One region of the Geodermatophilus sp. SYSU D00742 genome, then DNA from elsewhere that is predicted to be linked to it. Evidence: riboswitches for the same ligand, from Rfam matches in the RefSeq annotation. Region 1 holds a riboswitch; each other region holds the start of a gene.
What was found. Region 1 has a riboswitch for cyclic di-AMP ahead of ACI78V_RS04245 (C40 family peptidase). Riboswitches for the same ligand answer to the same signal wherever they lie in the genome.
Positions count from the first base shown of each region.

Region 2: linked by a shared signal. The riboswitch ahead of ACI78V_RS14555 (C40 family peptidase) and the one ahead of ACI78V_RS04245 (C40 family peptidase) in region 1 are both predicted to bind cyclic di-AMP.
Region 3: linked by a shared signal. The riboswitch ahead of ACI78V_RS14430 (LysM peptidoglycan-binding domain-containing protein) and the one ahead of ACI78V_RS04245 (C40 family peptidase) in region 1 are both predicted to bind cyclic di-AMP.
Region 4: linked by a shared signal. The riboswitch ahead of ACI78V_RS15520 (NlpC/P60 family protein) and the one ahead of ACI78V_RS04245 (C40 family peptidase) in region 1 are both predicted to bind cyclic di-AMP.

Region 1 covers NZ_JBJGYJ010000004.1:91,504-98,834, reverse strand. The annotation lists gene ACI78V_RS04260 (serine hydrolase domain-containing protein) at 1-148, opposite strand, end outside; gene ACI78V_RS04255 (DUF3817 domain-containing protein) at 201-527, opposite strand; gene ACI78V_RS04250 (hypothetical protein) at 667-1,212, shown strand; gene ACI78V_RS04245 (C40 family peptidase) at 1,225-2,280, opposite strand; cyclic di-AMP (ydaO/yuaA leader) riboswitch at 2,316-2,411, opposite strand; gene ACI78V_RS04240 (hypothetical protein) at 2,646-2,825, shown strand; gene ACI78V_RS04235 (phytoene desaturase family protein) at 2,855-4,411, shown strand; partial or broken gene ACI78V_RS04230 (YhjD/YihY/BrkB family envelope integrity protein) at 4,459-5,211, shown strand; gene ACI78V_RS04225 (transglycosylase domain-containing protein) at 5,235-7,331, opposite strand, start outside.
Region 2 covers NZ_JBJGYJ010000020.1:483-7,813, reverse strand. The annotation lists gene ACI78V_RS14585 (xanthine dehydrogenase family protein molybdopterin-binding subunit) at 1-751, shown strand, start outside; gene ACI78V_RS14580 ((2Fe-2S)-binding protein) at 748-1,227, shown strand; gene ACI78V_RS14575 (hypothetical protein) at 1,388-1,996, shown strand; gene ACI78V_RS14570 (HAD domain-containing protein) at 1,947-2,522, opposite strand; gene ACI78V_RS14565 (N-acetylglucosamine-6-phosphate deacetylase) at 2,624-3,769, shown strand; gene ACI78V_RS14560 (hypothetical protein) at 3,933-4,313, shown strand; gene ACI78V_RS14555 (C40 family peptidase) at 4,330-4,824, opposite strand; cyclic di-AMP (ydaO/yuaA leader) riboswitch at 4,840-4,990, opposite strand; gene ACI78V_RS14550 (hypothetical protein) at 5,311-5,481, shown strand; gene ACI78V_RS14545 (hypothetical protein) at 5,701-5,925, shown strand; gene ACI78V_RS14540 (SMP-30/gluconolactonase/LRE family protein) at 5,927-6,826, opposite strand; gene ACI78V_RS14535 (hypothetical protein) at 7,299-7,331, shown strand, end outside.
Region 3 covers NZ_JBJGYJ010000019.1:62,907-70,237, forward strand. The annotation lists gene ACI78V_RS14410 (bifunctional 3'-5' exonuclease/DNA polymerase) at 1-435, opposite strand, end outside; gene ACI78V_RS14415 (hypothetical protein) at 547-897, opposite strand; gene ACI78V_RS14420 (MFS transporter) at 908-2,083, opposite strand; gene ACI78V_RS14425 (VOC family protein) at 2,368-2,742, shown strand; cyclic di-AMP (ydaO/yuaA leader) riboswitch at 2,989-3,133, shown strand; gene ACI78V_RS14430 (LysM peptidoglycan-binding domain-containing protein) at 3,140-3,979, shown strand; gene ACI78V_RS14435 (hypothetical protein) at 4,127-4,429, shown strand; gene ACI78V_RS14440 (DUF2306 domain-containing protein) at 4,484-5,434, shown strand; gene ACI78V_RS14445 (amidase) at 5,503-6,912, shown strand; gene ACI78V_RS14450 (TetR family transcriptional regulator) at 6,912-7,331, shown strand, end outside.
Region 4 covers NZ_JBJGYJ010000022.1:53,453-60,783, forward strand. The annotation lists gene ACI78V_RS15510 (glycosyltransferase family 4 protein) at 1-701, opposite strand, end outside; gene ACI78V_RS15515 (M48 family metallopeptidase) at 698-1,966, opposite strand; gene ACI78V_RS15520 (NlpC/P60 family protein) at 2,131-3,213, opposite strand; cyclic di-AMP (ydaO/yuaA leader) riboswitch at 3,230-3,429, opposite strand; gene ACI78V_RS15525 (hypothetical protein) at 3,619-3,942, opposite strand; gene ACI78V_RS15530 (DEDD exonuclease domain-containing protein) at 4,129-5,991, shown strand; gene ACI78V_RS15535 (Lrp/AsnC family transcriptional regulator) at 5,988-6,275, shown strand; gene trpD (anthranilate phosphoribosyltransferase) at 6,323-7,331, opposite strand, start outside.

The DNA of each region.
Region 1 (7,331 bases):
CGGTGACGTCGCCGCGGCCGGCCGACCAGACCAGCCCGTCGTCCCGGACGACGCCCGCGACCAGGCTGGGCGCCCGGCCCTCCCGCTGCACCCGCGCGACGCGGGCGAGGAGGGTGCGGGCGGTGGACGGCAGGACGGGCTCGGGCATGAGCGCGAACCTAGACGCCGGGACGCCCCCGGCGCGGTGGGGACGGCTGCCGTCAGGTGGTGGGGACGGGCTCGGGCAGCGGCAGCCGCTCGGTGCGGGTGGCCCAGCGGTCGAACCACAGGGTGACCAGCGGCGGGACCGACGCGGCGAGGGCGAGCAGCGTGGTGCGCGCGTCCCACCGCAGCACGCGGGCCGCCACCAGGGCGACGAGCACGTAGAGGACGAAGATCCCGCCGTGGATCGGACCGAAGATCTGCACGCCGCGCTCGGAGGACCCGAGGACCCACTTCACGAACATGCCGAACAGGAGGCCCACCCACGAACAGGCCTCGGCGAGGGCGACGGCGCGGAAGGCGAGGGCGACAGCACGGGGGTTCATCGCCCCCCATCCTCCCCGATGCCCGACCCGGGGGCGCCGCGCCCCGCGGGGAGGGCCCGTGGCCGGCCGGGAGGCAGCCGGTGACGGGCGGCGGGGCCGCCGGGACGGGCACGGCCCGGTGCTGGCAGGGTCGACGCCCGTGCGGGGACTGGCGCGGCGGGAGTTCTGCCTCGTGCTGCTGCGGCGGATGGCCGACCTGCGGCCCGACCTCGTCGCCGAGGCGCTCCCGCGGCTGGGCGCCACCCGGGCGGAGGCGCACGCCGCGCACACCCGGTGGCAGGCGCTGCAGCACGCGCCGCGGGCTCCGCGGGGTCTGGCGCTGCGCACCGCCGTCCTCGGCCCCCCGGACGAGCTGGAGGACCGCCGGTTCGGCGACCTCGACGTCCAGGTCCGCCGGTGGCCGGTGCCGCTGTGGCCGCACCTGTACTGGGAGGTGCTCTCCGGCCCCGGCGGCTCCGTGCTCAACGAGCACCTGGTCCGGGCACCGGGCTCTCCCGTGCCGCGGGCGACGGCCACGCGGCTGCGCGTGTGGGAGCACGTGCTGGACGACGTCGTGGGCCTGCCGGGCGCCCGCAGCGTCGATCCCGGCGTCGTCACCCGCTGGGAGGTGACCCTGCCCGGTGGGGTCCGGGCGCGGTTCGTCTGGGGGCTGCTGCAGGAGGTCGGCGGAGGACCGGCGCGCTGAGCGGGTCGCCGCTCAGCCGCCGATGCGGTTGAACCGCGGGGTGGTGCCCATGGCGTCGACGCTCGCGACCTTGACGACGTCGCCGGAGGTCGGCGCGTGCACCATCTGGCCGTTGCCGAGGTAGATGCCGATGTGGCTGACCGGGCTGTAGAAGGCGACCAGGTCACCGGGGCGGGCCTCGGCCCGGGACACCTGGGTCCCCATGGACGACTGCATCCGGCTCGAGTGCGGCAGGCTGATGCCGGCGGCCTTGAAGGCGTACTGGACGAGCCCGGAGCAGTCGTAGGACCCCGGACCGGACGCCGCCCAGACGTAGGGCTTGCCGCGCTGCGCCATGGCGGTGTCGATCGCGGTCTGGATCGCCGCGCTGCCGGCCACCACGGGCGCGGCCGCGGGGACCGCCGGCGCCGTCCGCTCGGCGCGGCTGGCCCGTGCGGTCTCGCCACCGTGGGCGGCCGCGGCGGCGTCGAGGGCGGCCCGCCGCTCGTCGGCGGACAGCCGGGCGTAGTCGGCCTGGTAGTCGTTGATCTGCGCCTGCAGCCGGGCCTGCTGGGCGGCGACCTCGTCGTACTGGGACTGCGCCTCGGCGGCGGCGGATTCGGCCACCACCCGGGCCTGCGCGGCGACCTCGCCGGCGGCCACGGCCTGGTCCAGCAGCACGTTCTGGTGCCCCGCGACGGTCTCCAGCAGGGTGACCCGGTTGACGAACTCGTCGGCCGAGCCGCTGGTCATGAGCGCCTGCAGCGACCCCATGCTCTCGCCGGTGAACGCGCTGCGGGCGATGCCGCGCACCTGCTCCTGCGCGGCGGTCACGACGCCCTGCGCCTCGGCCACCGCCGCGGCTGCGGCCGCGGCCTCGGCCTGCTGCGCGGCCAGGGACTCCCGGGCCTCGTTGAACTCCTCGGTGACGACCTCCAGCTCGTGGCCGCGCGCGGCCACGAGGGCGGCGGCCTCCTGTGCGGTGACCGGCTCCTCCGCGACGGCGGAGGAGGGCACGAGGGCGGTGCCGAGGGCCCCGGCGACGGCCAGGACGAGGGCGGCGCGACGGGCGGTGCGAGGGGACGCCATGGTGCGGCGGCACTCCGTTTCTTCCACGGCCGCCTACCGGGTTAGCTGACGGGTTCGGGCGGGAAGGCGCCCGGCACGCCCGGCCACGAGGCCGTGCGCGCTTCACCCCAGTGCTGCGGTGGGTCCCCGGCCCGGACGCCCCCGGGGAGGAGGGCGCCGGCTCGGCGGCGTCCGCGGAGTGTCACCCAGGTTGGTGACGGAGCGCCCCGCCAGACGTACACACCGTAAGCGCCGTGACGCCGCCGTGACAATTACCCGGATGTGATTTGGTGGACTCTCGACTCGACCCGCGGCACGGCCGGGACGGGTGGGACCAGAGGGGCCGGTGGGGTTTGGCGACCGTCCTCCCCGCGCAGAAGCAACACATGGACCTCAGACGACCCCTGGCCGCCCTCCTCCTCGCCGGGGTGCTCGCCGGGTGCAGCAGCACCGAGACCGGCGGCAACACCGACGTCGAGCGCAACGAGCAGGACTGCGGCACCGCCGAGCAGGCACCCGGGCGGGGCTGCGAGGAGAGCGAGGACGCTCCGGCCGAGGGGAGCTGACCGGTGCCGGCACCGGCCACGGTCCGCCAGTGAGCGAGCGGAGCAGGTACGACGCCGTCGTCGTCGGGGGCGGGCACAACGGGCTGGTGGCCGCGGCCTACCTCGCGCAGGCCGGCTGGTCGGTGCTGGTGCTCGAACGCCGGGAGCGGGTCGGCGGCGCCGCGGTCAGCGAGCAGGTCTTCCGCGGGGTCGACGTCCGGCTGTCGGCGTACTCGTACCTGGTCAGCCTCCTCCCCGACCGGGTCGTCGCCGACCTCGGCCTGGAGGTGACCCTCGCCGACCGCGCGGTCGCCTCCTACACCGCCGTCCCCGGTGGCGCCGGGCTGCTGGTGGAGCGGGACGAGGGGCCGGCGACCGCCGCCTCCTTCCGGGCCCTGACCGGGTCCGACGCCGAGCTGGCCGGCTGGCGGCGCTTCTACGGACGCCTGTCCACCCTCGCCCAGGACCTCGCCCCCACGCTCACCGAACCCCTGCTCGCCCCCGGCGACCTCGCCCGACGGCTGCGCGACCCGGAGCTGTGGCACGACCTCCTCCACCGCCCCCTCGCCGACGTCGTGGCCGACGAGCTGTCCTCCGACGTCGTCCGCGGGGTCGCGCTGACCGACGGGCTGATCGGCACCTTCGCCGACGTGCACGACGCCGGCTCACCGGCCGGCCGCTGCTTCCTGTACCACGTGGTCGGCAACGGCACGGGACGGTGGCGCGTGCCGGTGGGCGGGATGGGCGCGCTCACCGGGGCCATGGCGGCCGCCGCGCGCGGGGCCGGCGCCGAGCTGGTCACCCGGGCGACCGTCGACGCCCTCGAGGCCCGCGCCGACGGCGTCACCGTCCACTGGACCGACGACGACGGCGCCCAGCGGGCGGTGGACGCCGGCCACGTGGTCTGCGGCGCGGCGCCCGCGGTGCTCGACCGGCTCACCGGCGCACCGCCCCGGCCCACCACCGACGGGGCCCAGCTCAAGGTCAACATGGTGCTGGCGCGGCTGCCGCGGCTGCGCTCGGGCGTCGACCCCGCGGTCGCCTTCGCCGGCACCTTCCACGTCGACGAGGCCGCCGGCCAGCTCGACGCCGCGTACGCCCAGGCCGCCGCCGGCCGGCTGCCCGACGTCATCCCGTTCGAGGTGTACTGCCACTCGCTGTCCGACCCGTCGGTCCTCGGGCCGGCGGAACGGGCGGCCGGCCACCAGACGCTGACGCTGTTCGGCCTGCACACGCCGGCGGAGCTGTTCCGTGCCGACCCGGTGGGCACCCGCCGGGAGGCGGTGCGCCGGGTCGTCGCCCAGCTCGACGCGCACCTGGCCGAGCCGCTGCTGGACTGCCTGGCCCAGGACGCCGACGGCGGACCGTGCCTGCAGGCGGCCTCCCCGCTGGACGTCGAGGCGTCCCTGGCGATGCCCGGAGGCCACATCTTCCACGGCGACCTGGCCTGGCCGATGGCCGCCTCGCCGGAGGAGGTGGGCACCTGGGGCGTGGCGACGGCGCACCCGCGGGTGGTGGCCGCCTCGTCCGGGGGCACGGTGCGCGGCGGGGCGGTCAGCGGTCTGGGCGGCTACGCCGCGGCCCGTTCCCTGCTGGACCGGCCCTGACCCGGCGCTGGACGGCCGCCCGGCTGAGGCGGGAGACGTCGTCCCTGGTGCGGGCCGCGGGACGGCGGCTGCGCGGCCGGGACCTCGCCCTGATCGCCGCGGGCCTGACCTTCTACGCGGGCATCGCCGTGGTGCCGTTGCTGCTGGTCGCGTTCTGCCTCACCGCGCTGCTCACCTCACCCGGGACCGTCCGCGAGCTCAGCGACCGCCTCGCCGACCTGTTGCCGGCCGAGCTGGGTGCCCCCGAGGCGCTGCGGGCGCTGGCCCGGGCGGGCGTGGGCATGGGGGTGCTCGACGTCGTGCTGGCCCTGCTGCCGCTGTCGCTCTACGGCGAGGGGTTGCGGCGGGCCCTGCTGCGCTTCACCCCCCGCCAGGACACGCTGACCGGCTGGCGGGGCCGGCTGCTCGCCCTGCCGCTGGTGGTGGCCACCCCCGTCCTGCTGTACCCGCTGCTGCAGGCCGCCGCCGTGATGGCCGACCTCACCGACCGCGGCAACCGGCTCGGCAGCGTCGCCGTCGGCTACTACTCGGTGCTGTTCGGGCTCACCGTCCCGCTGCTGTGGGGGTTCGGCGTCGTCGCGGCCGGCCGGCTGCGCTGGCCGGCGCTGGTGTCGGGCGCGCTGTTCACCGCCGCGTGCCTGTCGGGCTTCCTCCAGGGCTTCGTGCTCTTCCTGGCCCTGCCGCTGGCCCTCGGGGCACCGTTCGGCGGCCTCACGGTGGTCGGCGCGGTGGTCGCGATCAGCCTCTGGCTGTTCCTGCTGCACCTGGTGCTGATCGTCGGCTGGCTGCTGACCCAGGCCCTCGACGAACGGATCCGCGCCGGTCAGGCCGGAGCCGGCTCGGCGGGTGCGGGCGGCGGGGGCTCGGCCGGCAGCGGTCCGGGCTCGGCGGGCGGCGGCGGCGGCGCCGGCTCGGCGGGCGGCGGCGGTGGCGGAGCTGGGGCGGCCGGTGGCGGTGCCGGCGCGTTCGGCGGCGGGTTCGCGGGCGCGGGTGGCGGTGCGGGAGCCGGCCTGACGTAGTCGGCCCCGTTGCTGACCAGGATGGACACGGTCTGGCCCGGCACGGCGCGGCCTCCGCGCGGCGGGCTGGTGCCCAGCAGGGCCCCGGCCGGACGTGCGCTGTCGATCCGGACCGTGGTGTGCTCGAACCCGGCGTCGGACAGCGCCGCCTGGCAGGCGCGCACCGAGGAGCACCCGGGCACCGGGCGGGTGTTGCCGTTCTGCACGACGTCGTCCGGCGGCGGGAACTCGCTGCTGCCCCGGGCCTCCAGGATCGGCGCCATGGCGTCGTGCCAGACGGTGGCGGCCTTGCCGCCGCCGAAGCCGCCGACGTTCTGCTTCCGCTTCGGGTTGAACACCATCACGCTCGCGGCGATGTCGGCGGTGTAGCCGACGAAGGCGATGGAGTCGTTGTCCTGGGCGGTCCCCGTCTTGCCCGCGATCTGGTGACCCGGCACGTGGGCGCGGGCACCGGTCTGGCCGGGATTCCCCGGCGCGACGTCCTTGACCAGCATGTGGTTGAGCGTGTTGGCGACCCCGGGCGGGATCGCCTCGGGGGTGCACCGGTCGCCGACGGCGAGCGGCTCGCCGTCGGCGCCGAGCGCGGGGTCCCCGTGCTGGTCGAGGACGGCGGTCACCGGGACGACGTCGCACTGGGTGCCGCTGGCCGCCAGCGTGGAGTAGGCGCTGGCCAGGCCCAGCGGGCTGGTCGCCTCGGCGCCGAAGGTGAACGACCCCCGGTTCTCGTCGATGATCCGCTGCGGCAGCGCGGGGTCGTTGAACTGGAACAGCCCCATCCGCTCGGCCATCCGCACCGGCTCCTCGACGCTGCCGAGGGCGTCCTCGAGGGCCAGGAAGTAGGTGTTGGACGACTGGTAGAGGGCCGTCGTGAGGTCCAGCGTGGACCGGTAGGTGCCGGCGTTGCGCACGTCGTAGCGCCCGGAGCCGTCGCGGTAGACGCGGGAGACGTACGGGTCGCCGGTGGTGAGCGTGTAGTAGCTGGAGTACCCGCGGGCCAGCGCCGCGGCGGCGGTGAAGACCTTGTAGGTCGACCCGGACCCCTTGCTCGGGGCGACGTTGAGGTTGAACGACTCCTGGGCGGGGTCGGCCTGGTCGTAGCCGAACACCCGGTTCACGCTCATCGCCAGCAGGTGGCCGGTGCCCGGTTCGACCGCGGTGAACGTGCCGGCCAGCGAGTTGCCCATCGACAGCGTGTCCAGGACGGCGGCGTCACCGGCACGCTGCAGCTCGACGTCCAGCGTCGTCTGCACGACGTAGCCGTTGTTCTCGAGGTCCTCCTGCGTGAGGCCGAGTTCCTGGATCAGGTACCGCTGGACGAAGTCGCAGACGAAGGGCCCCACGGTGGCCTCGACGCAGCCGCGGCGCGGGGCCGGGGCCGGGGCGAGACCCAGCGGTGCGCCCTGTGCCGCGGTGGCCTGCTCGGCCGAGATGTAGCCCTGCTCGGCCATCCGGGACAGGACCTCGTTGCGCCGCTGGGTGGCCGCCTCCGGGTTGGTGAACGGGTCGTCGGCGGTGGGACTCTGCGCGAGGCCCGCCAGCAGGGCGGCCTGCGGCAGGTCCAGCGCCGCGGCGTCGACGCCGAAGAAGGCGCGGGCGGCCGGTTGCACGCCGTAGGCGTTCTGCCCGAAATACACGATGTTGAGGTAGCGGGTGAGGATGTCGTCCTTGGAGTAGGTGTCCTCCAGGGCGAGGGCGAGGCGGGCCTCGCGCAGCTTGCGGCCCAGCGTCTGCTCGGTCGCCGCCTGGCGCTCCTCGGGGGTCGTCGCCGTCTGCAGCAGGGTCTGCTTGACCAGCTGCTGGGTGAGGGTGGAACCACCCTCCTGCACGCCGCCGGCGGCGAGGTTGGTGACCAGCGCGCGCAGCGTCCCCTGGACGTCGAGGCCGTGGTGGTCGTAGAAGCG
Region 2 (7,331 bases), on a different contig from region 1:
CGGCACGCTCGGCTCGCGGTCGACCTACCACGTGGGCAACGCCGTGGTCTCCGCCGCGCGGACCGTCCGACAGCGGCTGCTGGAGGCGGCGGCCGAGATGTTCTCGGTGTCCGTCGACGACCTCGACATCCACGAGGGCGAGGTCCTGGTGCGAGGCGGCGGACCGAAGGCGTCCTTCCGCGACGTGATGGTGTCGCGGATCGGGGTCCAGGCCGGCCACATCACCGAGGCCAGCGAGTTCACGCCGCACTACGTGCCGCCGGACCTCGAGACGGGGCAGAGCGAGCGGGCGACGGCGTTCTGGATGAGCGGCGCGGCAGGCGCCGACGTCGAGGTCGACACCGAGACCGGTCAGGTCACGGTGCGCCGGCTCGTCATCGTCGGCGACGCGGGGCGGGCACTGAACCCGGAGCTCGTCCGCACCCAGCTCACCGGCGCTGCGGTCATGCAGTTCGGCATGACCATGTCCGAGGAGCTCCGGTACGAGGAGGGGCAGCCGACCTCGCCGGGCCTCGGGTTCTACAAGGTGCCGGGCATCCTCGACGTCCCGCCCATCGAGGCGGTCATCGTCGAGGTACCGCAGCGGGACGGGCCCTACGGGGCCAAGGGCGTGGGGGAGACCGGCACGTTCGCGGTGTCCCCGGCCATCGCCAACGCCGTCTTCGCGGCGACCGGTGCCGACGTCACCGCGCTGCCGCTCACGGCCGAGCGGGTTCTCGACGCGATCCACGCCACTGGAGGTTCCGCATGACCAGCGCCGAGCAGTCGCTGTCCCTGACCGTCAACGGCACCGGCCAGGCGTTCCGGGTGGACCCCGGCGAGACGCTGCTCGAGGTCCTCCGCGAACGGCTGGCCCTGCACGGCGCCCGGGAGAGCTGCGGCCAGGGCGTCTGCGGCACCTGCACCGTGCTGGTCGACGGGCGCGCGGTCGCCTCCTGCGTGCGCCTGGCGGTTCTGAGCGACGGCGCCACCGTGGAGACGGTGGAGGGCCTCGAGGACGGCGCCCTGCACCCGCTGCAGGAGGCCTTCGTCGAGCACTTCGCCTTCCAGTGTGGCTTCTGCACCCCCGGGATGATCATGACGGCGAAGGAGCTCCTGGACCGCAACCCCGAGCCGACCCGCGAGGAGATCCGGGAGCACCTGGCCGGCAACATCTGCCGCTGCGGCGCCTACGGGGAGATCGTGGACGCGGTCGAGGCGGCGGCGCGTCGGCTCGCGGGGCGGTAGACCCGGACGGCGGCTGGGCACCCGCCACCGCGGCGGCGTGCCCGCGTGGACGGCGTCCCGGACGGGCGCCGCTCGTCGAGAGCCACCGACGACGGCCGCATCGTGGGACCCTCCGTGTCCGGAGGGAGCTCCCCGCCCTCCGCGGCCGAGGTGATCGCCGATGTCCGGATCCCGGAGCGCGCCGGGACGGCTGCGCAGAGCACCGTCCGGCCTGGCGGCGTGCCTGCTGGCCGGGTGCGCCGCCGCCGGCGGCAGCGGGGTCGCCGCCGGTCCCTCCCCGGACGCGGCGCGCGACTGGCACGAGGCCACGTACAGCGTGACCTGCGACGGGATCGTCCCGGGTGGCTTCCGGGCGGACCTCGACGGCGGGGCCGCCCGCGTGCCCGCCGACGCCGGCCGGAGCCCGTACTACGAGTACTACGACGTCTGGTTCGAGGCCATGGCCAGCGGTGACGTCGACGGGGACGGCGAGCCGGACACCGTCGTGCTGCTGCAGTGCTCCCCGCAGCCGTCCAACGGGATCGTCGAGGAGGTCCACGTCTTCGCCGCCGACGGGCGCCGGCTCGGGCTCCTGCCCAGCCCGCGCACGCTGCGGGAGTCGACGATCCTGGCGCCGCTCCACGACCCGACCGCGCTCTCGGTCCGCAACGGCGACATCGTCGCCGGGATGCGGGCCTACGCGCCGGAGGACAACCGGGCCGACGGCCCGTCGATCCCCATCACGGTGCGCTGGCACTGGACCGGCCGGGAGTTCGTGCGGGTCCCGTAGCCGGGCCGCACAGCCACGCCTCGATCTCGTCGAGCTGCGCGTGCGTGAGCCCGACGGCCAGCTCCGGGGCGACCACGAGCACGTTCGGGTGGTCGGCGAGCCACTGCGCGGTGTCGGCGGCCTGGTGGGCCAGGTCGTCGTCGATCCAGACGATGCGACGGTCCGGTTCGGCCTCGGCGACCGCACGGGCGCGGTCGAGCTTCCACCAACCCGACCGGCCACCCAGCGGCCCGAGGGAGCCGGTCGGCGCGGCACCCTCCCGGGCGTGCACCCTCAGCCCGCGCGGCAGCCCCATCGGCCCGGCCAGCAGCCGGTCGGCGTTCGCGGCCCACGTGGTCAGCCACTGGATCTCCACGCGGCCGGACTCGTGCAGCTCCCGCAGCCGAGCGGTGGCCGCCGGGTCCCAGGACAGCACGAACCCCTCGAACGTCCCGCGCTCCCAGCCCTCCGGCAGGTCCACGCAGGCGGCGTTGAGCACGCCGTCGACGTCGAGCAGCAGGATCGGCACGTCCCCACGTACTGCCATGGCGACCCCCGTACCCGGCAGCGGCGGCGCGGACCCGACCCGGCCCGGACGGACGGACGCCCGAGGCAGCCCCCGGGGCGTCGAGCCACCACGATGCCCGCATGGGACACAGCGGAGGCCGGCTGCTCCTCGGTGGGGACGTCGTCACGCCCGACGGCGTCCTCGCCGGCGGCTGGGTGCACGTGGCCGGGTCGCGGCTGGCCGCCGTCGGCACCGGCGCCGCCCCGGCCGCCGACCACGTCGTCGACTGCACCGGCCGCACCCTGGTCCCGGGCTTCGTCGACGTCCACCAGCACGGCGGGGGCGGCGCCTCCTACGACGGCGGCCCGTCCGCCGCGCGCCGCGCCCTCGCCACGCACCGCGCGGCCGGGACGACGACGGTGGTGGCCTCGCTGGTGTCGCTGCGGCCGGCCGCGCTGGAGCGGGCGCTGGCCGACCTGACCGGCCTGGTCCGGGACGGCGAGCTGGCCGGCGTGCACCTCGAGGGGCCGTGGCTGGCCCCCACGCGGCGCGGCGCGCACGACCCGGCCGCGCTCCGTGCCCCGACGCCGGAGGAGCTGGACCGGGTGCTCGCACCCGGGACCGTGCGCACGGTGACGCTCGCGCCGGAGCTCCCCGGCGCGCTGGAGGCGATCGCCGCGCTCGTCGGTGCCGGGGTGGTCCCCGCCGTCGGGCACACCGAGGCCCCGTACGACGTCGTCCGCGCCGCGGTGGGCTCCGGCGCCCGCACGGCCACGCACCTGCTCAACGCGATGCCCGCACCGGCCGGCCGCGAGCCCGGGCCGGTGCTGGCGTTGCTCGACGACCCGCGGGTGACCGTGGAGCTCATCGCCGACGGCGTGCACCTGCACCCCGCGTGGGAGCGGCACGTGCTCACCACGGCCGGCGCCGGCCGCGTGGCGCTGGTCACCGACGCGATGGCCGCGGCCGGCATGCGCGACGGGAGCTACGACCTCGGCGGACTCGCGGTGGGCGTCGCCGGGAGGGTGGCCCGGCTGGCCGACGGCGGCGCGCTCGCCGGGGGGACGGCGACGTCCGCGCAGCTGTTCCGCCGCGCCGTGACCGAGCTCGGGCTGTCGGTGGAGGACGCCGCGCGGGTCACCGCGACGACCCCCGCGGCGGCGCTGGGCCTGACCGACGTCGGCGCGATCACGGCCGGGCGGCGGGCCGACGTCGTCCTGCTCGACCGGGACCGGACCGTGCGCGGGGTGCTGCGCGCGGGGGAGTGGGTCGTCCCGCCCTCCTGAGCCGTCGCTGTCCGTGACCCGGCCGCGCGGATCCGGGGGTGCGCCCACCCACTCGGGCGACCTCGGCGTCCCGGGTGTGTGGCAGGCCCCGCCGCCGGGCCGTTCCCGTGCTTCGCTGACGGCCCGCCGGCCGCCCGGTGGAGCACGAACCAGGGGGGAGCCAGTGTCCGACCACCTCGAGGCACATCCGGGCCCGAGCCGCGTCGGGGTCCCGAACCCCTGCCGCCGGCACGCCCGCGGCCACGCCCCGCACCCGGCGCACGTCCAGCTCGCGCACGGCGGCCTCGGCGGGCACTGGCAGCCGGTGGTCGTCATGGGCGCCGTGGACGACGTCGTCACCATCGCGGCCGGCGGGGAGCTGCAGCGCCACCGCAACCACGACACCGGCCGGCTGGCGGCGCTGGTCGAGGCCGACGGCGCCGAGGCGTTCCTCGACACCCGGCTCGGCCTGCTGTTCCTGCGCTCCTGGCCGCGGCACGCCGGGTCGGTCTTCTCGCTGCAGCCGGCCGACCAGCCGCCGGTGCCCTGCCGCGATCAGCAGTGACACCGGCGGCGGAGGGTCAGGCGATGCGGCGAGCGGTGTTGTAGCTCGGCATGTAGTCCATGTTCACGACCTTCACCGGCTGGCCGGCGGTCGAGGCGTGCACCATCTGCCCGTTGCCGATGTACATCCCGACGTGCGAGACGGGGCTGTAGAAGAAGACCAGGTCACCCGGCTGCAGGGCGTCGCGGGAGACCGGCACACCGGCTCCGGCCTGCGCCCGCGAGGTGCGCGGCAGCTCCACGCCGGCGGCGCGGTAGGCGAACGTCGTCAGCCCCGAGCAGTCGAAGGCGTCCGGACCGGTGGCGCCGTACCGGTAGGCGTCGCCCACCTGGGCCAGCGCGGTGTCGACCGCGGCCTGGGCGACGGGGTTCGCGGCAGCCACCGGCGCGGTGGTCGGGGCGGGCGCGGCCGAGGCGGTCGCGGGAGTGAGGGCGATCCCGGCGCCGGCGATCGCGGCGACCGCGATCCCACGGAACGTGCGACGGGCAGAGGACGTGCGGGCAGTCGTCATCGACGACGGTTCTCCTGTTCCTTCCGTCCGCCTACCGGGTTAGCTGACGGGTTCGGGCGGGGAGGTCGCCCGGCACGGCGCACGGCCGTGCTTCACCCCAGTGCTGCGGTGGGTCCCCGGTCCGGGCGCGGCCAGTGGCCACGCCCCGGTTCGGCGGGGTCCGACGGGTGTCACCAGGTGCGGCGACGAGGGGCCCGTCAGGACCGCGGAGGACGCTAGGCGACTCCCGCGCCGCCCGCTGCCGCGCCGGCGGACGTCGCGACACGCGCGCGACACGCCGTCATGACCACCACGGACACCAGGGACGAAGGTCCCGCCTCCTCCGAGAGTGCGCTGGTCAGCGCGGTGACGGACAGATCGCTCACTCGCGGAGTGTTATGACTCTGAGTTGCTCCGCGAACACTAGGAGCTGCGGGAACCTCGGGGGTTGGCCGGGCCGTTGGGCGGGCACGACAAGACACAACCAACCCAGGGAGGGAGACCCACATGGCCGGAATGATCCGGAAGCTGGTGGCGTCGGGGCTCGCGGCGAAGGTCATCCAGGAGGCCAGCAAGCCGCAGAACCAGGCCAAGATCAAGGAGTTCATCGCCAAGATGGGCGACCAGAACAAGAAGCGTGGCGGCGGCAAGGGCTACGGCCGGGGTCCCGTGCACTGACCTCCCGCCTCCCAGCGGCCCCTCCCGGACCCCCGGGCAGGGGCCGCTGCGGCATGGTCCGACCGTGCCGCGCACCGCCGTCCCGGCCGGCCACCTCCCGCGGGCCGATCGTCGACGACCGGTCGCGCCACCGCCGTCCTGGTCACCACCTCCCACGGCCCCGCGTGAGGGCCGCCGGTCCCGGGTACCCCTCCGGCCCCAGGACGAGGAGGTCCACCGATGACCGAGGGCAACATGACCGGCCGCCCCTACGGGGGCGCGAACGAGGCCACCGGCGGCAACCCCGGCGAGCGCGAGGAACACGACCTGGTCGGCCCGCCGTCGGAGCAGGAGGAGCCGCGGGCCGCGAAGGGCGGCACGATGGGCACCGCCGACCCGAGCGTCCCCGGCAGCGACGGGCAGCCGCGTCCGGCCGAGCCGCCGCCCGGCGCCACCGGGAGCTGACCTACGGCCGGCCGGCGTGGGGGACGTCGACCTCGGTCGCCAGCAGCACCGCCTCGCGCACCGGCGCGCGGTTGTGCTCGTAGAAGTCCGGCGCGCAGCACATCAGCAGCGTTCGGCCGTCGTCGCCGCCGAGCATGCACGCGTACACCCCGAGCCCGGACGGCACGGCGACCTCGTCGACGATCTCCCCACCCTCGGCCACGCGCGCCACCCGGCCGCCCACCGCGTCCGCCGCCCAGATCCGCCCCTCGGCGTCCAGCGCGCACCCGTCGGGGGCGACCACCAGCTGGCCGAGCACCTCGTCGACCGTCGTCCCGGTGACCTCCGGGCCGAGGGAGGCCCACACGCGCCGGTTGGTCAGCGACCCGTCGGCGCCCAGGTCGAACGCGGTGTACCGGTTGCCCAGCGTCTCCCCGACGACCAGCGTGCCGCCGTCCGGGGTGATGACCGCGCCGTTCGGGAACTGCAGCCCCCCGGCCGCGACGGACACCGTGCCGTCCGGGTCGACCCGCTTGAGCGACGCCGGCGCCGCGGCGCCGCCGCCCATCAGGTCGAAGCCGAAGTCGCCGACGAACACGTGGCCCCGCGCGTCCACGACCATGTCGTTGAGGTGCCCGCCGCAGTGCTCGGCCAGGTCGGCGTGGGTGCTCAGTGCCCCGTCGGCGTACCGGAGCACGCGCCGGTCCTTCATCGACACGACCACCAGCGAGCCGTCGGGCAGCCAGCCCAGCCCCGACGGCTGCTGCTCCACCTCGACGACGACCGTCTCCGTGCCGTCCGGCGCCACCCGGCTGACCGAGTGCCGGTAGAAGTCCGACACCCACCAGGTGCCCTCGTGCCAGCGCGGGCCCTCGAAGAACCCGCCGCCCTCCAGAACCGTCCGCAGCTGCCGCTCCGCCATGGTCGGGCACCCTAGGGGGACCGGACCCCAGCGAGGGGCAGAGCGCGCCCGGACCCGTCGTCGAGGCCACCGGACGGCGGCGCAGCGCCGTCGCCCGCACGCCGCCGAACGCCGCGCCGGGGTCCGTGCCCTGGTGCGCGGTCTCGCGACCTCGCCCACCGCGGCGCCGAACTCGTCCGCGCCCACCTTCAGGACCCCGACAGCCTGCGGACGGCGTTCCGCCTCGCACCGGGTGTCCCCATGACCACCCCGGCCCGGTCCGGGTAGCCCGGAGGCGGAGGTAGCCCAGGGGACCGCGCGGGCCGACGCGGCCGCCGACGCCCGCGTCGAGCACCTGGTGTCCACCTCGGTCGTCAGCGCGGTCCACCGGCATCCCGCACTCCGGGAGCAAGCGCCGCGTCGAGCAGCACATCACGTCCCTCGGCCTGCGCGTGACGATCGTGCGGCCGGTCTCATGGAGAACCTGCCGTGGATGGTGTCGACGGAGAACGGTGGGGTCGTCGTC
Region 3 (7,331 bases), on a different contig from region 1:
CCGGCTCCGCTGCGCCGACGCGGCCAGGGCGGCCTGCTGGCGCTCGTGCTCGGCGAGCGGGTCGAGGCCGTCGGCGGGGTCCTCGAGCGGGAAGAGGGCGGCGTCGCCGGCGGTGACCGGCTGCAGCTCGTCCCAGGCCTGCGCGTCCCCGCCGGCGAGCAGCGACCGGTCGACGAAGGGCGACCGGCGCAGGACGGCGTGGGTGAGCCGGAGGTCCGTACAGCGCTCCACCCGGACGCCGGCGTCGAGCAGCGCCGGGTACCAGCGGGTGGTGTCGTCCCAGACCCAGCGGACCGGCGTCCGTTCCCGCTCCCGGACGAAGGCGGGCAGGTCCGCTGCCGGGAGCCGGGCGGCGCGCGCCGTCGTCCCGTCGTCGGTGAGCTCCCGCGCCTCGACGGTGGCCTCGCCGCGCCGCAGGAGGACGACGCGGTTCACCATCCCAGTGTCGCCGGGGGGTGCGACGGCCCGGCCCCGGCGCGGTGCGGCAGCGTCGCCGGCACGGGGACCGGTCGGGGTGTGGCCCGCCGGACCGCGGGGGCGGCGACGTCAGCCGGGCCGGCCGCCCAGCAGCCGGCGCACGCACCGCAGCGGCCACCCGGCCACCCGCACCGGCACCCCCGCCACCGCGCGCACCGCGCGCCCGCCGAGACGGAGGAGGTCGGCGTACTCCGCGGGCCGCGGCCCGCCCGCGGGTGCCGGAGCCGAGGGCCGGGACGCCGACGGCGGCGCCTCCGGCACGAGCAGGTCGACCGCCGTGCGGCGGCGCGGCCCCCGCAACGACTCGAACGACGGGATCGCCGGCGCGGCCGGTGACTCCTCCTCGGCGGCTGCCCGCCCGGGCAGGTCCAGGTGGTGGATGGTGCCTCCGGGCTCGTCCCCCGGGGACCTGGTCGCCATGGCCCCGACCCTAGCCGCGCCCGCCGGACGGCGTCGGGGGGTCGCCGTCCGCCGACGCCTGCCTGCCGGCCGGCCGACGGGCCAGGACCAGCACCGCCAGGGCGGCGGGGACCACGGGCAGGACCAGCACCAGCAGCGCCGCGGGCCGCTGGCTGCCCGCCGCGGCGACGGCGCCGGCCAGGAGCGGGGCGAGCAGCCCGGCGCAGCCCCACGCGGTGAACACCCGGCCGTAGACCGCCGGGAACGCGTCGGCGCCCACCCGGTCCGCCGTGGCCGCGGGGACCAGCGCCGACACGGCTCCGTACGCGAGGCCGACGGCGGCGAACGCGGGCAGCACGACGGCGGGCGCGGCCGAGGCGGCCAGCGCGGCCACGGCGGCGACGGTGACGGCCAGGGCGGTCGCCAGCGCGGGCAGGCGCCCGACGACGTCGGACCACCAGCCGGCGGCCAGCCGCCCGGCGAGGTTGCCCGCGGCGAGGAGGGAGACCGCCGCTCCGGCGGCAGCGGGACCGAGGCCGCGCGCGGCGGCCAGCGGCGCGGCGGTGGCGAACAGGACCAGTCCGGGCGCCGCGCCGCCGGCGAAGAGCACCCAGAGCGCCACCAGGGCCCCACGCGCGGCCGGCCTCCCCCTGCGGCCCCCACCCGACCGGGCCGGCCGGTCCGCCGGCGCGAGCACCGCGGCGACCGCGAGCAGCGCGGTCGTGGCCACGGCGAGGACGGCCAGGCCGGTCCGCCACCCGGCGGCCGGCAACGCGGACGGGGCCAGCAGACCGAGCAGCACCGGCCCGGCCGCGTACGCCCCGACGACCAGCCCGCTGGCGGTGCCGCGCCGCCGCTCGGTCACCCGTGCGGCCAGCGAGACCGAGACGCCGTAGGCCAGGCCGTTGGCCGCGCCGAACAGCAGGCCGACGCCGAGCCACGGCAGCTCCGGTCGCTCGGCGACGGCGGTGAGTCCGAGCCCCGCACCGGCGAGCACGGCGGCGCCGGCGAGGAGCCTCCGCGGTCCGAGCCGCCGCAGGCCACGGCCCACGCCGAGCAGGGTGCCGGTGAAGACCACGAGCGCGGCCGCGAACACCGCCGCGCCGCTGCCCGGCGACCCGCCGGTGTCGGCCACCACCGAGGGCGCCACGAGGCTCCAGGCGAACAGCGTCCCGACCGCGAGGTCGGCCAGGACGCCGGCCGCCACGAGCCGGACCGTCGGCGGGAACCCCGGCGCCGCCGTCCGGGCAGCGCGGCGGTGCGGGCGGCCCGACGTCCGACCGGCCCACCCGGACCCGGTGCCTGTCCTCCGGTCCGGAGGTGACGGCCACCCGTCCACGGTCCTCCCCCTACGACCTCGGCCACCGGGGCGGGCGCGAGCCGCCGCCGGCCGCTGGGGCGACTGCCCGCCACCTGGTCCGCGGCACCGGAACACCTCCCGGCCGGGACGGCCGCGTGCTTGGCTCCCCGCACGGCCTGCGAGGAGTCCCGATGCCCGTCCAGCTGGACCACACCATCGTCGCGGCCCACGACCGGGACGAGTCGGCGCGCTTCCTGGCCGACGTCCTGGGCCTGCCGCCGCCCACGCCGTACGGCCCGTTCGCCGTCGTCACCCTGGCCAACGGCGTCTCGCTGGACTTCATGACCGAGGACGAGGTCACGCCGCGGCACTACGCGTTCCTGGTCGGCGAGGAGGAGTTCGACGAGATCCTCGGCCGGGTCCGCGCCCGCGGCCTGGACCACTGGGCCGACCCGTTCCGGAGCCGGCCCGGTGAGGTCAACACCCACGACGGGGGCCGGGGCGTCTACTGGCCCGACCCGAACGGGCACCTGCTGGAGATCATCACCCGGCCCTACGGCGGCTGAGCGCGCCGGCCCACGACGCCGCGACCGGTCCTCCGGGCCCCGCCCGGCCCCCGCGAGTCCCCGCCGGGCACCCGTGAGGCGGCTCACCGACCGGCGCCGGCCCCCGCTGCGCGACCAGCCGGTTCCCGGCCGGGGACCCCGGGGTGTGAGCGCCGTTACGACGACACTCGACATGACAGCCCGTAGCTTTTTGGCTGCGTTCAGCTAATCGAACGTGGCACCGGTCCGCCCAACCCTGCCCACCGGCTGCCATCCACGACCTCAGGGCAGGGGTGGGGGACCCACCGTTCCCGGCGCGTACCACGCGCCTCGGGGTGAAGCCGCGGACCGCGGCCGGGCACCGATCGCCCGAACCCGACAGCTCACCTCGCCGGCGGTGATCGGAGATCACACATCCATGGCAAAGCACCGCGCGCCCCGTTACGTCCGCACCAAGAAGGCCCTCGCGGGCGTCCCCGTCGCAGCCGGCGCCACCGTCGTCGGCCTCGGCGTCCTGAGCTCCCCGGCCAACGCCGCCGCCACCCACGACCGGACGGTCGTACAGACGCCCGCCCCGGCCCCCGCCCCCGCGGACACCGCCGCCGGCAGCGGCCGCCACGCCGCTCCGCAGGGCGAGCACACCGTCCGGCCCGGCGACACCATCGCCGGGATCGCCGCCGCGCACGGCGAGTCCTGGCGCGCGCTGTACCAGCGCAACGCCGCGGTCATCGGTGACGACCCGGGCCTGATCCTCCCGGGGCAGGTGCTGGCGACCGCCGCGGCGGCGCCGGCCGTCGTCCCGGCCGCCGTCTCCCTCGTCGCTCCGGCACCGCCCGTCGAGCCGGAGCCGGTCGTGGCACCGGCCCCGGTGGTCACCCCGCTGCCCGGGATCGCCGCGGCCGAGATCACCAACAGCGCCGGGGCGGTCCGGCCCCGGGCGCAGGCCGCCGCCGACGCGGTCGTCGCCGCCGTGCCCGGCGCCGCGGGCATCCCCATCGGCGGGACCCGCGCCAGCGCGGTCGACCCGCACGGCCACCCGTCCGGCCTGGCGCTGGACTACATGGTCGGCACCGACGCCGCCCTGGGCGACGCGATCGTCGCCTACCACCTGGCGCACTGGGACGCGCTCGGCGTGGAGTACGTCATCTGGCAGCAGCGGATCCTCACCTCGCCGACCGGCTCCTGGAAGCCGATGGCCGACCGCGGGGGCGCGACGGCCAACCACATGGACCACCCGCACGTGAACTACCGGGCGTGACGCGGGAGGACACCCCGCACGCCCGCGGGCCCGTGTCCTGACCAGCGGCTGCCCGGCGGGGTCCCAGCGGCCCTCCACCCGTTCCCGGGTGGGGGGCCGCTGTCGTCCCGGCTGCCACGTCGCCGTCGTCGTCGGCACACTGGTGCGGTGACTCCCCCGCCGTCCGAGGGCCCGGCCGCGCGCGGCGTCGTCCGCCTGTTCAACACCGCGGGCGGGCGGGTGCTCTGCCTGGCCGGCGAGGTCGACGAGGCGGCCGTCGACTCCTTCGTGCGGCGCTACGGCCGCGAGCCGGCGCGGGTCGAGGGGATCGACGCCGGCTCGGTGACCGGCCTGTCCGCGCCCGCGCTCCAGCTGCTGCTCGACCACCTCGACGCCGCGGAGCAGGCCGGGCGGCCGGTGACGGTGCGCCGCTCGCCCCAGGTGGAGCGGGCACTGGCCGCCGCGCGCTGACCCTCCCGGTCGTCCCGCCGGGCCGGGGAACGCCGGCGCCGCCCCCGGATCCGCGTGCCCGGCTCCCGGCACCCCTCCACGGCGATCGCCGACTCCGCTGGACTGCTCTCCCTGCAGGCGGTGCACCCGAGGAGCTGGGCCCTCGCCGGCATCCACGTCGACCCGGACGCCGGCGCGCCGGCACCGTTCCCGGTGCGCTCCGGGCAGTGGGGGGTCCACCGACGGAGGGCCCTGGTCGGCGGCGGGCGACCCGGCCACCCTGGGCGCGACGGGGACCGGCACGGGGAGTGGGGAGTCCTCGGCATGACCCTGACCGCGCCCGCCACGACCACCCGGCCCGCCACCTGGCGCACGCGCGGCGCCCACTGGTGGATCGCGCTGAGCGCGCTGGCGATCGCCGTGTTCACGCCTCTGCCCTACCTGCTGACCCCGCTGGCCGACCTCGGCGCCGACGGCCGCGGGGTGGCCGGGAACTACGTCGACGAGTCCTCGCTGGTCCAGGGGGCCCTGTACCTGCACGTCGTCTCCGGCGGGCTGGCCCTGCTGCTGTCGCCGCTGCAGTTCGCGACCCGGCTGCGGACCCGCGCCCCGCACGTCCACCGGGCGATCGGCCGGGTGACGGTCGCGTCGATCGCGGTCGCGGGCGTCGCCGGGCTGCTCCTGGCGCCGCACAACCTCGCCGGCCCGGTGGGGACCGCGGGTTTCGGCCTCCTGGCCGTCCTCTGGCTGGCCTGCGCCGCCACGGCGTTCCGCGCCGTCCGCCGCCGGGACGTGGCCGCCCACCGGCGCTGGATGGTCCGCACCTTCGCCCTCACCTACGCCGCGGTCACCCTGCGGCTGTGGCTGCTCGTGCTGATCGGCGGCCAGACCGCCCTGGCCGGGGTGGACGCCGGGGTCGCGTTCGACCGCGCGTACCTGCTGGTGCCGTTCCTGTCCTGGGTGCCCAACCTGCTGGTGGCGGAGTGGTACCTCGCCGGCCGGCACCACCGCGCCCTCCCCGCCTGAGCCGCGCCGTCACCCCACCGCGCAGAACGGTGTTGTCATCCGCGAATGCGTCATTCACGATTGGCGTCGTGACGGACCTGGACGACTACGCGCAGTGGGACGGCGTCGAGATGGCGCGGCTGGTCCGCGAGGGCGAGGTGACCGCCGGGGAGCTGGCGGAGGCCGCACGCTCCCGCCTCGACCGCCTGCCGGCCCTGAACGCCGTCGCCGACCTGGCCGAGCCCTCCCCCGCCGCTCCCGCGGCCACGGGGCCGCTGGCCGGTGTGCCGTTCGCGGTCAAGGAACTGCTGCCCTGGCCGGGACTGCCGTGGACGATGGGCTCACGCCTGATGGCCGGCACCCCGGCGCCGGGCCCCTCCCCCTACGCCATGCGGATCGGCGCGGCCGGGCTGGCCGTCGTGTGCTCGACGACCAGCTCCGAGTTCGGCCTGCTCGGCAGCACCGAGACGGCGCTGCACGGGACCACCCGGAACCCGTGGGGCCCCGGCCTGTCCGCCGGCGGCTCCTCGGGGGGCTCCGCCGCGCTCGTCGCCGCGGGGGTCGTCCCGATGGCGCACGGCAGCGACGGCGGCGGCTCGCTGCGCGTCCCCGCGTCGGTGACCGGCCTGTTCGGCTTCAAGCCGTCCAACGGGCGCTGCGTCCCTGCCGGGCCCGGCGGCCCGGGGCTGGCGGCCCTGGTCGTGGAGCACTGCATGAGCCGCACGGTGCGCGACAACGCGGCCTTCCTCGCCGCGACCGAGCGCACCGACCCCGACGCGCCGTTCCACCCGGTGGGCCTCGTCCCCGGCCCGGACCCCGCCCGCCTCCGCGTCGGCGTCCTCGTCCCCACCCTGCTCGGGCGTGCGCCGGAGCCGGCGGTGCGCCGGGAGCTGGACCGGGCCGCGGCCCTGTGCGAGTCGCTGGGCCACCGCGTGGACCTCGCCGAGGCGCCGGACGTCGACGGCGAGGCGTTCAGCCGGGGCTTCTTCACCGCCGCCGCCCTCACGATGGTCCAGGTGGCCCGGATGGCCACACCGCTGCTCGGCCGGGCCCCCGGTCCCGACGAGCTGGAGCCGTTCACCCTCCAACTCCTGGACTGGGCCGCCACGCTGCCCGCCGACGCCCCGGCCGCGCTCGAGCGCACCCTCGCCGACGTGGCCCGCGGGTACCTGCGGCTGTTCGAGCACCACGACGTCCTCCTCAGCCCGACGCTGGCCCGGCTCCCCTGGTCGATCGGGCACCTGGCGCCCGACGCCGGCCGGGAGACGCTGATCCGGCGCACCGAGGAGGCCGTCGGCTACACCCCGGCCCACAACGTGGCCGGGTGCCCGGCGATGTCGGTCCCGCTGGGGTGGTCCGGCGGGCTGCCGGTCGGCATCCACCTGTCCGCCCGGCCCGGCGCCGACCGGCTCCTGCTGGCCCTGGCGTACGAGCTGGAGGAGGCGGCTCCGTGGGCCGGCGTCCGGCCCGACCTCTCCTCGCTCGCGGAGGCGGCCTGATGGCGCAGGTCCTCAAGCCGGCCGTGCGCGCGCGCATCGAGGACGCCGCGCTGCGCTGCTTCGCCGACCGGGGGTACGACGGGACCTCGATCGCGGCGATCGCCGCAGCCGCGGGGACGGCCCCGGGCAACGTGTACCGGTACTTCGCCTCGAAGCAGGCCGTGTTCGACGCCGTCGTCCCCGAGGACCTGCCCGCCCGGCACGACGCACTGCTCGACAGGCGCATCGCCGCCCTCGCCGCGGGCAGCGCCGAGCGGTCGCCGGCCGCGGCGGAGCTGCTCGACTTCTGGCTGGACCACCGGCTGGCCGTCGTCGTCCTGCTGGACCGCGCGGAGGGCACCCGGTTCGCCGGCTACCCCGCGGGGTTCGTCCGGCGCCTGAGCGAGCACGCCGAGCGCTCGCTGGCGCACCCGGCGTCC
Region 4 (7,331 bases), on a different contig from region 1:
CCGCCCTCCAGCGGGCCGCCGCCGACCAGCAGCAGGCGGGCCCGGGGGTGACGGGCCAGCACCGCCGGCCAGCCGGCGACCAGGACGTCCTGCCCCTTGCGCGGCACCAGCCGGGAGACGCAGGCGACCACCGGGCCGTCGCCGAGCCCGTACCGCGCGCGCACGACGGCTCCGTCGGCGGCGGGCGTGAACAGGTCGACGTCCACCCCCGGTGACAGCTGCGCCATGCGCGTCGCCCCGCCCAGTGCCGGCGCCAGCCGGCTGTGGGTGTACTCGCTGATGTAGGTGGTGACGTCGAGGCCGCCGGCGATGCGCCGCATGAGCTGCCGCGCTCCCGGCAGGGACACCCAGCCCGTCTCGTGGCCGTGCGTGGCCCCGACCAGGTGCCGGACGCCGGCGGCGCGCAGCGCGGGGGCCAGCAGCCCGAGCGGCGCGGCGGCCCCGAAGAAGGCGGTGTCGCAGCCGTACCGGCGGGCCAGCTCCGCCGCGGCGCGCGCCGTGGCGGGCGTGGGCAGCAGCATGCCGGTCGGCCGGCGCACCACCGGGTACGGCAGGGCGGCGTCGAACTCCTCCCACCCCGGCGAACGGGAGGCGAGCACGACCAGGGAGTCCGGCGGACGGCGCGCCAGCAGGGCGGCGACGAAGGTCTGGATGCCGCCCTGGCGCGGCGGGAAGTCGTTGGTGACGACGAGCGTCCTCACCCCGCCTCCTGCAGCCGCTGCCAGTCCGCGGCGAACGCCACCCGCTGCGGTCCGGTCGGGTGCGAGCCGAAGAACCACTGCCACGCCGCGGGCGGGTCCGGGTCGGAGAGGTTCACGCGGGCCAGCCGGTTCTGCATGGCCACGAACGCCTCGGCGTCCCCGGTGAGCTCCAGCGCGTGCAGGTCCGCGCGCGCCTCCACGTGGCGGGACACCAGGTTCTGGACCGGGGTGGCCACCAGCGTGCCGACCGCGGCCAGGAACAGGACCAGTGGCACCACCCGTGGGTCCCCGGCCGACTCCGCGCCGGCCCGCCGCAGCAGCGGCGTCCAGGACAGCAGCCAGCCGAGCAGGGCGACCGCCGCCGCCGCCCCGAGCGCCCCCTCCAGCGTCCCGGTCAGGACGTCGTCGGTGGCGACGTGGCCGAGCTCGTGGGCGGCGATCGACTCGATCTCGGCGTCGGGCAGCTGGGCCAGCGTCGTGTCGTAGAGGACGATCCGCCGGGTGGACCCGAACCCGGAGACGTAGGCGTTGAGCGCCGTCGTCCGCCGCGAGGCGTCGGCGACCAGCACGTCCTCGACCGGGGTGCCGTTCTCCTCGGCCAGCTCCAGCAGGTCGGTGCGCAGCTGTCCGGCCGGCAGCGACTCGAAGCGGTTGAACGCCGGCTCGATGACCACCGGGTAGAGGAAGGAGCCTGCCACCACCGTGGCGGCCGCCGCCCCGGCGGTCCAGGCCCACCACGTCCGCGGGGCGCGCCGGGCCAGCCACACCACGGCGAGGAGGGCGAGGGCGGTCAACGCGGCGTCGATGGCCGTGGAGACGGCGACGTCGCGCAGCCACAGCGGCCAGCTGCGCGTCGACAGCCCGTACCGGTGGCGGACCACCTCCCCGTAGGCCGAGAGCGGCAGCGTGACCAGCCGGCCGGCCACCGTCAGCGCCACCGTGCCCAGCAGCACCTGCCAGACCCACCCGCCGCCCAGCGGGCGGGCCGGGGTCCGGACCAGCCACCGTCCGAGCGGGGTGAGCGCCAGCACCGCGGACGCCACCAGCCCGAGCACCAGGGCGGCCAGGGACGCCGGGCGGATCGCCGCGGCGAAGGACTCCGCGCGCTCGGCGACACCCGGGGGCAGACCGGCCCCGGGACGGACCGGGGTGGCGCCGCCGGGCGGTTCGGGCAGCAGGCTCCACGGCGTGCCGACGGCGACGACGACCACGAAGGCCGCTCCGAGCACACCCGCGACCAGCAGCGCGGCCCGGCGGGCGCTCACCCCGCCGATCCTAGGAGGACCCCTGCCCACCACCGCGGGAGGACCCCGCCCTCCAGCGAGCTCACGGCGAGCCGCTGGACCGGCCGGGCCCCGGACGGCCGCGTCGGGACCCTGTACGGGGCCGGGACCCCCGAGGACGTCCCGGCCCGTGCCGTGTGCGTGGACTAGGCGACGCGGCGCATGGCGGTGATGCCGCCCATCGAGTCGACGCTGACCACCTTGACCGGCTGGCCGGACGTCGAGGCGTGCACCATCTGGCCGTTGCCGATGTACATGGAGACGTGGCTGACCGGGCTGTAGTAGAAGATCAGGTCGCCCGGCTGCAGGTCGGCGCGCGAGACCGCCGTCCCCAGCGTCGACTGGATGCGGCTCGAGTGCGGGAGGCTGATGCCCGCCGCGGCGTAGGCGTACTGGGTGAGCCCCGAGCAGTCGAAGGAGTTCGGGCCGCCGGCGCCCCACACGTAGGGGTCGCCGACCTGCGCGAGCGCGGTGTCGACGGCGGCCTGGGCGGCACCGCTGGAGGCGGCGGCCGGCGCCGGCGTGGCCACGGGCCGGCCGGCGTGCGCGGTCACGACCTCCTGCTGCTGCGCAGCCGAGAGCGCGTCGTACTGCGCCCGGTAGTCGGCGATGTCGGACTCCAGCCGGGCCTGCCGGGCGGTGACGTCGTCCAGGGTGGCCTGCGCCGCCGCCTGGGCGACGTCGGCGTCCGCCCGGGCCTGCTCGGCGGCCGCCGCCCGCGTGGCGACCTGGGCCAGGACGTCGGTGGTGTGGCCGGCGATCAGCTCGAGGGTCGCGAGCTGGGAGACGAAGTCCGCGGCCGACGCACTGGTCATGAGCAGCTCCAGCTGGGTCGTCCCGTCGCCGGTGTAGGCGGTGCGGGCGACCTGCCGGATCTGGTTGTCGAGGGCGCCGAGGTGCTCCTGCGCGTCCGCGGCGGCCCGGCGGGCGCTGTCGGCGGCCACCTGCTGCTGCGCGAGCACCTCACGGGCCTCGTTCACCTGCTCGGTCACGGCCTCGAGCTCGCGACCGGCCTGGGCGACCAGCTGGGCGGCCTGTGCGGCGGTGCCGGCCTGCTGCGGGTCGGCGGCGGCCGTCCCCGGCAGGAGGGTGAGGGCGAGGGTGGCGGTGGCCCCGAGGACGAGCCCGCGACCGAGTCGGCGGGCGAGGCGGGGGCGGCGGAACGCGACCGGGAGGTCGGGGTGGAACTGGTCGAGTGCATGCCCCAGGGCAGGGCGAGGCGTCGCCACGGTCGGCGGCTCTCCGTTCTTCCTCAGCAACCGCCTACCGAGTTAGCTGACGGGTTCGGGCTGGGAAGAATCGCCCTATCTCTGCGCGCCGGCGGGCCGGCGCGTGTGCTCCGGCGGTGACCGGCGCACGCGAGAACTCACCCCAGTACTGCGGTGGGTCCCCGGTTCCCCTCCGGCGCCGCGTGGGCGCGTCGGGGGATTCGGCGGTGTCCGCCCGAGGTCACCTCTCTCGGGTGACGACCGCCCGGTCGGACCGGCTCACCGTACGGGCCGTGATGATGTTGTGACAAACGGGGCCGGCGTGGACTGTGGGATCTCCCACGCGACCGCGCCCCGCCACGCCGGCGGCCACGCGGGGGCACCGCACCGGTCGACGGTGCGTGCCGGCCGGGGCCCGGCTCTGCCTCAACCGGTGCGCCGGCGGTGCCGCGCCGCCCCGGCCGCGCGGCCACCCGGGGACGCCTGGTGCCGCAGCGGGGGCACCAGGCCGACGTCGGCCAGTGCCCGCACCGCCCGCCGCTCGACCTCGTCGAACTCCACGACCACACCGGGCCGGGGCACGACGACGTCCTCGGCGGCCTCGGCTGCGCCGTCCTGGCGCCGCCCGGTCATCGGGACCACCGTCGGGTCGGCGGTCTCCCACCCCGGCGGGGCGCCCAGCAGGACGGTGACGACGCAGTCGGCACACCCGGTGCCCCGGGCGGTGCACGTGTCGCAGTCGATGAACATGGCCCACTCCTCTGCTGGCCGACGCCTCGTCGCAGGAGCCCTCCATGGCCCCGGTCGGTCCGCGCAGCACGCTAGGGAGGGGTTCCGACAGTTCCGCGCGACCATGATCCGGGGTCACCCGGGCGATCCGGCGGGCACCGGCGCGCGTCCCCGGGACTGTCACTGCCCCGACCTACCGTCCGCCCCGTGCCCTCTTCCCCTGCCCGGCTGGCCGGGACAGCCGCCCGGGCCGCCGCGGGGCTCCCCCGCTACGAGCAGGCGACCATCGAGGAGCTCGGCACCCCGCTGGCCGAGGTCACCTTCGTCGTCGTCGACCTGGAGACGACCGGCGGTTCACCCAAGGACAGCGCCATCACCGAGATCGGCGCCGTCAAGGTCCGGGGCGGCGCCGTCCTCGGCGAGTTCCAGACCCTGGTCGACCCCGGCTGCGAGATCCCGCCCTACATCAGCGTCCTGACCGGGATCACCTCGACGATGGTCGCCACCGCCCCACGCATCGGCGCGGTGCTGCCGAGCTTCCTGGAGTTCGCCCGCGGCGCGGTCCTGGTCGCGCACAACGCCCCGTTCGACCTCGGGTTCCTCAAGGCCGCCTGCGCGGAGAACGGCATCCCGTGGCCGGCCGCGGCCTCGGTCGACACCGCCGTCCTCGCCCGCCGGCTGCTCAGCCGCGACGAGGTGCCCAACTGCAAGCTGGCGACCCTGGCGCCCTACTTCCGCACCACCACCGAGCCCTGCCACCGCGCGCTGGCCGACGCCCGCGCCACCGTCGACGTGCTGCACGGGCTCTTCGAGCGGCTCGGCCCGCTCGGGATCACCAGCCTGGAGGAGCTCACCGCCCTCACCCGCCAGGTCGACCCCGAACGGCTGCGCAAGCGGCACCTGGCCGACGCGGTCCCCTCCGGCCCGGGCGTCTACCTCTTCCGCGGCCCGCGCGAGGAGCCGCTCTACGTCGGGACGTCGAACGACCTGCGCAGCCGGGTGCGCAGCTACTTCACCGCCGGGGAGCAGCGCAGCCGGATCACCGAGATGGTGGCGCTCGCGCAGCGGGTCGACGCGATCCCCTGCGCGCACGACCTCGAGGCCGCCGTGCGGGAACTACGGCTGATCGCCGAGCAGAAGCCGCGCTACAACCGGCGGTCGAGGTTCCCGGAACGGGCGCTGTGGGTGCGGCTGACCGAGGAGCCGTTCCCCCGGCTGTCGGTGGTCCGCCGGGTGCGCCCCGGCGCGGGGGTGTTCCTGGGCCCGTTCCCCGACCGCCGGGCCGCCGACGCCGCCGTCGCCGCCATCCACGAGTCCCTGCCGCTGCGGCAGTGCACCGGCCGGCTGTCCCTGCGCGTGCTGCGTACCGCCTGTGCCCTGGCCGGGATGGGCCGCTGCGGCGCCCCCTGCACCGGCGCACAGTCGGTGGAGGAGTACGCCGGCATCGCGGGGGTCCTGCGGGCCGCCGTCGCGGCCGACCCGGAGGCACTGCTCGCGCCGCTCCTGGCCCGGGTGGACCGGCTGGCCGCCGAGGAGCGCTACGAGGACGCCGCGGTGCTGCGCGACCGGGTGGCGGTCCTCGTCCGCGCCGTCCGCCGGCGGCAACGGCTGGAGTCGCTGGCCGCGGTGCCGGAGCTGGTCCTGGCCCGCCCCGACGGCGAGGGCGGCTGGCAGCTGTCCGTCGTCCGCCGGGGGCGGCTGGTGGCCGCCGGCTGCGCACCCCGGGGGACGTCGGTGCGGGAGACGCTGGCCGGCCTGCTGGCCACCGCGGAGACGCCCCTGGGCCCGGAGGACGAGCTGGCCGCCTCGGTCGACGAGACGGAGCTGGTCCTGCGCTGGATGGAGAAGCCGGGCACGCGCCTGGTGCAGGTGTCCGGCACCCTGGCGTGCCCGGTGCCCGGCACGGGGAGCTACAGCGCCTTCCTCGACCGGGTGGAGGCCGGGCGCGCCGGCCGCGACCCGTTCGCCGACACCCGCTCCCTCAGCACCCGCGCGCGGCCCGACCGCGTCTCGCCCGGGTCGCGTGCGGCCACCGGGGCCGCGGCACCCCGGCTAGCATCGCCGGCGTGATCACCGCCATCGTCATGATCGACGCGGCCACCGACGCGATCCCCGAGGTGGCCGAGGCCGTCGCCGACCTCGACGGGGTCAGCGAGGTCTACTCGGTCGCCGGCACCGTCGACCTCATCGCCGTGGTCCGCGTGCGCGAGTTCGAGCAGATCGCCGACGTGGTGGCGGGGCGGATCAACAAGGTCCCCGGCGTCCTGGAGACCGACACCCACATCGCCTTCCGCGCCTACTCCCGGCACGACCTCGAGGCGGCGTTCGCGATCGGGTTCGACTCCGCCGACTGAACGGCCCCGTCCGGAGCCCGCGCGCGGTGCGGCGGAGGGGTGCCTGCTCAGCCGCGCAGCGACCGGCTGACCTCGACCCACCGGTCGAGCTGCGCCTGCGCCCGCCCGTCGTCGATCGCCGCGGCGGCCCGCTCCACCCCGCCGGCGAGGACGTCGTGCAGCCGCCCGGCCCGGTCGTCGAACGCGGCGAGCGCGGCGGCGGCGTTGAGGAGCACCGCGTCCCGGACCGGCCCCCGCTCACCGGCCACCACCCGCCGGAAGACGTCGGCGTTGAAGGCCGGGTCACCGCCCCGCAGCGCGCCTTCCGGCGGGACCTCGATCCCCAGCGCGGTGGGGTCGAGCCGGTCGGCCTCCACCCCCCCGTCGCGGACCACCCACACCGACGAGGTGGTGGTGGTCGTGAGTTCGTCCAGTCCGTCGTCCCCCCGGAACACCAGACCGCGCGTGCCGCGTCCGGCCAGCACGGCGGCCAGGACCGGCGCCATGCGGACGTCGGCACAGCCGATGGCGGCTGCGACCGGGCGCGCCGGGTTGGCCAGCGGTCCGAGGAAGTTGAAGACCGTCCCCACGCCCATCTCCCGCCGCGGCACGGCGGTGTGCCGGTACCCCGGGTGGAAGACCGGCGCGAAGAAGAAGCCGATCCCGGCCTCCTGCACGCAGGCGGCGACCGCCTCGGCCGGCAGGTCGATCACCACACCGAGCGCCTCGAGGACGTCCGCGGCCCCGGAGGACGACGATGCGGCCCGGTTGCCGTGCTTGGCGACCGGCACCCCCGCCGCGGCGGTCACGACCGCGGCCATCGTCGAGATGTTGACCGTGTGCGCCTGGTCCCCACCGGTGCCCACGATGTCGACGCAGTCCAGGGGCAGGTGCACCGGCGTGGCGCGCTCGAGCATGGTGGCCGACAGGCCGGCGACCTCCTCCGCCGACTCGCCCTTGGCCCGCAGCGCGACGGCGAAGGCGGCGATCTGGGCCGGCGTCGCCTCGCCGGCCATGACCTCCCGCATCGCCCAGGCGGCATCGTCGGTGGAGAGGTCCTGCCGGGCCAGCAGGCGG